DNA from 3 places in the Mesorhizobium sp. M0317 genome. Region 3 is predicted to be linked to each of the others. Evidence: predicted binding sites of a transcription regulator. Region 3 holds the regulator's gene; each other region holds the start of a gene.
The links. Region 3 encodes LexA, which represses DNA repair genes until DNA is damaged. Its sites were predicted from a motif close to TGTTCNNNNTGTGTTCNG; they were not measured.
Positions count from the first base shown of each region.

Region 1: a site for LexA is predicted at 1,221-1,238, ahead of NKI88_RS25660 (nucleoid-associated protein). Genes of this name have one in related genera too.
Region 2: a site for LexA is predicted at 1,265-1,282, ahead of parE (DNA topoisomerase IV subunit B). Genes of this name have one in related genera too.

Region 1 covers NZ_JAMYRV010000045.1:56,584-58,853, forward strand. Annotated here, with positions in the region: gene NKI88_RS25655 (GTP pyrophosphokinase) at 1-77, opposite strand, end outside; gene NKI88_RS25660 (nucleoid-associated protein) at 74-1,159, opposite strand; gene NKI88_RS25665 (hypothetical protein) at 1,744-2,270, shown strand, end outside.
Region 2 covers NZ_JAMYRV010000002.1:213,181-215,450, forward strand. Annotated here, with positions in the region: gene parE (DNA topoisomerase IV subunit B) at 1-1,194, opposite strand, end outside; gene cpaB (Flp pilus assembly protein CpaB) at 1,450-2,270, shown strand, end outside.
Region 3 covers NZ_JAMYRV010000032.1:61,354-63,623, reverse strand. Annotated here, with positions in the region: gene NKI88_RS21255 (ComEC/Rec2 family competence protein) at 1-884, shown strand, start outside; gene lexA (transcriptional repressor LexA) at 878-1,660, opposite strand; gene NKI88_RS21245 (GntR family transcriptional regulator) at 1,866-2,270, opposite strand, start outside.

The DNA.
Region 1 (2,270 bases), on a different contig from region 3:
ATGACGAACCTGCCCCAGGCATCGTAGTATTGCTGCTCCGCCTCCCAGCGCCGCAGGATCTCGAACTCGGTCGTCATAGCTGTTCGGTGACTGGTCTGCGGACCGTGATCCTGGTCCAGCTTGCAGCAGCCTCGCCATCCGAAACATCGCCTGCCGGCACATCCTTGATTGTCACGGTGCCATTCCGTATCGCGTCCGGGGACGCAGAGAACTCGATGTCTGGACCAAACTTGTACTTCCGGCGCCGCAACCTTCCCCCCATCTCGCTGATGTCCCGAACCACGGCTCTATTGGTCGGGAATTTCTTGGCTTCGAGGAACTTGTTAAACGGGTCGCGCAATTCGGGTGGAAGATACGTGTCGCCGAACTGTTGCGAGGTGAACGTGGGTGCCTGATCTACCTTGACGAAGGCGAACAGCGCGTCGCCCAGGTCCCTTCGGAGATCTCGGTCATTTACCGCTGTGCGAACGAATTCCTTCGTGAGGTCGAAGAACTTCGCGGTTTCGTATTTCCCGCTCTCAGGAAAGGCGCAGCCAAGAAAGCCGTCGTAGAAATATACGGCCGCGTTCTCTCGGCGGGCGGCGGTGATATTGCTGTCAAATACGAAGCATCGCCAATTTGTGCTCGCCGTGACAGCGACATCTTCAGAGATGAAGAGAGCAAGCTTGTAAAGTCTCGTGGCTGGCGTCAGGAAGATGTTCTCTAGGAATTCGGTCACAACTTTTGCTGCAGCCAGTCGGCGTTGAAAGCCCGACTGCATCTCCGCTTTAATCACCCCTAAGAAGGGCTTTCCGTCGCCGCCGACTTTCCCATCGAAGACCAGAAGCATTCCACCGGGAATCCCTCGTGATTTCTGTGCGTCAGCGAGGGCATCGGCCATGTGATTGGAGATGCTGGGGAAATCGGTGTCGGTTGCGAGAACAAGACGTCGAACAGTCCCAACCACGCTCGCGTCATTGGTCTTCACTATCTGCATCTCTATGCTCTTGGACTGTGCGGAGAGCGCGTCGGTGATACGCATCCCAAAATGACTGAGAGCCTTGGTATCCAGTATTTCGAGATCCTTGCCGTAGGATGGCGGCACTACATTAGGCCCGTCTTTCCTCTGGAATACCTCATGCATAACGACTCGGCCGATAGAAAGATTCTCTACAAGCAAAACTCGATCCCCCTTCGAAAATATTGAAGAATTTTATTCTGAGCGGGTTAAGGAAGGATATCAGAACAAAACAAGAACACAAGGACGCACGACGTAGGAACAGTGCGGGGGAATCTTAGCCAGGGGTGCGAAGGGCGGCCGCTACACGGCAGCCCTTCGTTCCAAGGGATCATAACATGGGGCAGGACAAGAGCGGTGTCGGGACGCTTGAGGTCTCCATGATCGCCGATCGAATGATCATCTCATTCGTCTGAGATCCGGTGACCACCCTCGTCTGTCACAGTTCGACTGCCGTTGCCCCGAACGCCTGCTTTCGGGGCCTTGAACGATCGACGCCATGCCGAGTATGTGACGCGAGGCAGACTTGGCTCATTCGGCCGCAACCGTTCCAAAGCCTCGGTAAATGACTTGACGTTTCTTGTGGCTGAAGGCAATTTGGCGATGGCCTCCCGCACAGGCCAGTGTGCCCACCATGCAAAGCCTCGCAGTGCGCTGTCGCTGAGATTTAACCAACCATTCCCTCCTGGGACGGGTCTGTCAGCAGTGGGCACATGTTGGATCCGTTACCACGATAGGAATGGATCATGAGCAATAGCGATCAACTGAAGGAACTGAAGACCGCTGCGCGAAACATTGCCCGCGCCAGGCGAATAAAACACATAGGCGCGTTGGAAGTGATTGCACAGGCATTGGGCTACCCGCATTGGAACGCCCTGACCAATGCAGAAAGGAAGGGATGGCGTCCGTCTGAGGGGGATCGGGCTATCGCTCGGGCGCTGGTGCTTGCCGAAAATCCGCTGATTTCCATAGATACTGATCCCTGGAGCGTGCTTGGCCCTGACAAGTTCGAGGGCGAACTGCAAGGGCACAGCTATCGGGTGAGCACGCAGTCGGACGATGTTCGCATGTGGGGACGAGGTTGGGAAGTGACCTTACCTGAGGCCCCCTTAGCTCCTGCTCGTTTTCGAGTAACAGATCACAGCCTCAAAGCGAACCCGATTGACCATACAAACTTCCGACATGCCGCGCTCGAAATAGCTTCGGGTTGGCGCAAGCTGGTTCACGCGCGAATCGCCTCAGACTGGCCTCGTCGCTCAACCGTGCCAGACAG
Region 2 (2,270 bases), on a different contig from region 3:
GGTCTCGACAATGCGAATGGCTTCGATCGTTGCCAGCCTGTCCTTGGTCTGGCCGACGAATTCCGGCTCGCGAATAAACACCGACAGCATGCCTGCCGCCGAGATCATCACGTCTTCGGAGGTGACGATCGAGGCGCGCTTGTTGCCGACCAGGTCGGCATAGGCCCGAAGCCCGCGCGTCAGCACATTGCGAAAGCCGGCCTCATGCGTGCCGCCTTCGCCGGTCGGGATGGTGTTGCAGTAGGAGTTGACGAAGCCGTCACCGCCGAACCAGGTCACCGCCCATTCCAGCGAACCGTGGCCGCCCTGCTTCTCGCTCTTGCCGGCGAAGATTTCGCGGGTCACCTGGAAATCATCGCCGAGCGATGCCTTGAGATAGTCCTTCAAGCCGCCGGGGAAATGGAACTCCGCCTTGGCCGGCGTCTGGTCCTTTTCCTTGATCAGCGATGGGTCGCAGCTCCAGCGGATCTCGACGCCGCCGAACAGATAGGCTTTCGAGCGGGTCATGCGATAGAGCCGCGCCGGCTCGAAGGCGGCGCCCTTGCCGAAAATCTGCTCGTCGGGATGGAAGCGGATTTTGGTGCCGCGCCGGTTGTGCACTTCGCCGAGCTGCTCCAGCCCGCTCACCGGAACGCCGCGCGAGAACCTTTGGCGGTAAAGCTGGCGACCGCGCGCGACCTCGACTTCGAGATGGTCCGACAGCGCATTGACGACCGAAACGCCGACACCGTGCAGACCGCCGGAGGTCTCATAGACCTTGCTATCGAACTTGCCGCCCGAATGCAGCGTCGTCATGATGACTTCGAGCGCCGGTTTCTTGAATTTCGGATGCGGATCGACCGGGATGCCGCGGCCATTGTCGGTGACGGTCAGAAACTCGTCGGCCGACAGCTCGACATCGATGAAGGTGGCATGGCCGGCGACCGCCTCGTCCATCGAATTATCGATGACCTCGGCAAACAGATGGTGCATCGCCTTGTCGTCGGTGCCGCCAATATACATGCCGGGACGGCGCCGCACCGGCTCCAGCCCCTCCAGCACCTCGATGTCGGCGGCACTATAGCCCTCGCTGCCGTCCTTGGTCGCAACGGAACGTTTCGTGGCCTGCAGCAGCGGGTCGGCCGGCCGCGCCGGTGTCCGAGCCGGTTGGGGCTGCTTTTCCAGATTGCCGAAAAGATCGTTGTTGTCGTCCATGCCTGCCATAGAATCCGGTGCCGCGAATCACCCGTCGATACTGCCACGCTTTTCGGCGCCAAGCGACGGAAGTTCCTGTTACGTTCGGGGATAACCCTTCTTATCCTAAAACCTTTCGATAACCAAGCCGGCGGAAATAGGTCCGTGCGGAGCCGCCGGGATTCCTGAATCTTTAACAAAGCGGCCTAGCGTCGCTCCAACAAAACAAAAGACCACGAGAGTCAGGGGTTGGTTGTGAGGGGCAAGGTCATAACGATGATTGGCATCGCTGCCGTCTTCGGCGCGATTTCAATCTTTGCCGCGGATTTCTGGGTGAAAAGCCAGGCCAAGGCCGATGCCGAAGAGAAAACGGCGTCGATCCCGGCGCCCGCCGTCCCCAAGGTTGTCTTCAAGACCATCGTGGTGGCCAACGCGCCGCTGCGTTACGGCATGGAGCTTGACCGGGCGCAGCTCAGCGAAATCCCATGGTCCGAGGATTCGGTGCCGCAGGGCGCGTTCACCACAGTCAATGCATTGCTCGCCGAAGGCAGCCGCGTGGTATTGTCGCCGATCGAGATCAACGAGCCGGTGCTGATCAGCAAATTGTCGGGGCCGAACGGCCGCGCGACGCTGTCCAACATGATGACGCCCGGCATGCGGGCGGTGACAATCCGCACCGACGAGATAGCCGGTGTCGGCGGCTTCGTCATGCCGGGCGACCGGGTCGACGTGGTGCTGACACGCGATGCCGGCGAGATCCAGGAAGTGGCCAAGAACGCGCAGGGCGCTGCCGGATCGACCGTTACCTCCGAGATCGTCGTCTCCGACGCCAAGGTGCTGACCGTGGGGCAGGGCGCCGACGAGCGCCAGACCACACCGCAGATCGCCAATTCCGTGACCATCGAGGTGACGACCGAAGGCGCGCAGAAAGTGGCGCTTGCCCGCACCGTCGGCACCTTGTCGCTGTCGCTCCGCTCGGCCGCAGACGGAGGGGCCGCCAAGGACGGCGTCACCACCATCTCGTCCTTCGGCGGATCGGTCGCCTCAGGCGTCCAGGCCGCTGCCGGCGCGCTGTTCACTGCCGCGACCAAGGAGCC
Region 3 (2,270 bases):
ATCTGGCCGTGATGCCGATTGTTTCGTTGATCGTCATGCCCTTTGCCGTGCTCAGCGCACTGGCGATGCCGTTCGGCGCCGACGGGCCGTTCCTCTATGTGATGGGCAAGGGTCTGATGGCGATGATCGCTATATCGGCCTGGATTTCCGAGCGCTCGCCGGTCGACGCCGTCGGGCTGATCTCCATCCGCTCGGTGCTGTTGGTGGCGGTCGCCCTCGTCATCGCCACCATGGCCACCACCTGGCTCAGGTTGGCGGCCGTGCCTTTCGTGCTGGCCGGCCTGTTGACGGTGCCGCAGGTGCTTACGCCCGACGTGCTCATATCCGAGGATGCGCATCTGGTGGCCATGCCGATCGGTGGCGGCGAACTCGCCCTCAACCGCGAACGCTCCAACGAATTCACCACGGACAATTGGAAACGGGCGCTGCGGGCCGAAACCATTATCCCACCTGAGATTTTCGAGGCAACAGATACGCGGTTCGATCTCGATCCGCTCGATCTGCCGCCCGGCTCGCCCTTCTATTGCACCGGCGATCTCTGTATCGCCCGGCACCCTTCCGGAGCCATTGTAGCGCTTGCGAAAGACCGCAAGACGGCGCGGCCGGCCTGTGCCTTCGCGAGCCTGATCGTCATCGATGACGCCACCGCCTACAATCCGTGCCGCGACCCGCTGGTGCTGGTCGTGACGAAGAAACAGCTGGCCCGCGACGGCAGCGCCGCCGTCTTCTTCGATCCGCAATCGGCAGCTGCAGCGCCAACCATCCGCTTCGCCGTCGACAAGCCGTATCGCCCCTGGCACGAGCAACGCCGCTTCTCCCGCGAAGCGCGCGGCCTGCCGCCTTACAACCAGCGTGAAAAGTACAAACCCAAGCCGGCTCAGTAGCGCCGGATCAATCCGACAAGCTTGCCCTGCACCTTCACCCTGTCCGGTCCAAAAATGCGGGTCTCGTAGGCCGGGTTGGCGGCTTCCAGGGCGATCGAGGCGCCCTTGCGGCGGAAGCGTTTCAGGGTCGCTTCCTCATCGTCGACCAACGCCACCACGATCTCGCCGGGGCTGGCTGTGTCGGCATTGCGGATGATGACCGTGTCGCCATCGAAAATGCCGGCCTCGATCATCGAATCGCCCTTGACCTCGAGCGCGTAGTGTTCGCCGCCCATGATCATATCGGGCGGCACCGAGATCGAATGGGTCTGATGCTGGATGGCGTCGATCGGCACGCCGGCGGCGATGCGTCCCATAACCGGGATTGAAATCGCGGAAACGGCATCGTCATTGCCGGCCGACATCGAACGCGACGGCGAGCCCGGCTTGATCTGGCGGCCGAGACCGCCTTGGCCCAACGCGCCTTGTCCTTGGCCGCCTTGCCCTTGGCCGGTTTGACCAAGACTGCCCTGAATGACGCTCGGCGAAAACTTCCTCGCCGCATTGAGGCCTGGTGCGATCGAGTCGGGCAGCCGCAGCACTTCCAGCGCGCGCGCCCGGTTCGGCAGCCGGCGAATGAAACCGCGCTCCTCAAGCGCCGTGATCAGGCGGTGGATGCCGGACTTGGAGGCGAGGTCGAGCGCTTCCTTCATCTCGTCGAAGGACGGCGGGATTCCGCTCTCCTTCAGGCGTTCATGGATGAACATCAGAAGCTCATGTTGTTTGCGCGTCAGCATCGCGGCCCCCAAGGGTTCTGAAACCAGAATCAGAAAAAACAAACCCAGAACAAACACTATCTGTTCCAGTTGTGTTCCGCAACCTTTTAAAGTTTAATGAATGTGTTGGCGTTTTGTTCAGCGTAACGTTCGGCGCTGCGAGCGCCGCCTGCGCCCGGTTGCCAGCAACGGGGTGAAACGAAGACAAAGTGCCCTGCGTCGTCGGCTACGATCGCCGCTTCCTTTTCGGACGGGGCTGCGCAGCATCCGCGCGGGGTTCTCTCTGGGCATAGACCCGCAGCGTGTAGCCGATGTGAGCGGTCATCAGAGTCTTCGCACGTTCGACGTCGCGATCGAGGGCCGCTTCCATCAGGGCGGTATGGTGTTCGATCGCCACGGCGTCGCGCAGGGCCGCCACGGCCTTCCGGTGTCCGTCCGTGCGGCCGGCGGCGGCGCGCAGCGTCGGGGCCAGACCCAGAAAGCGGTGATGGCGATGCAATTGGTCGGAAATCGTTGCATTGAAGCGCAGCAGCCAGCTGGATGTCGCGGCACTGAGCAGCGCCGCATGGAAGGCATCGTGTTTTTCGTACCACGCGTCGACCGCATCATCCGATGGATCGTCGAGAATAGA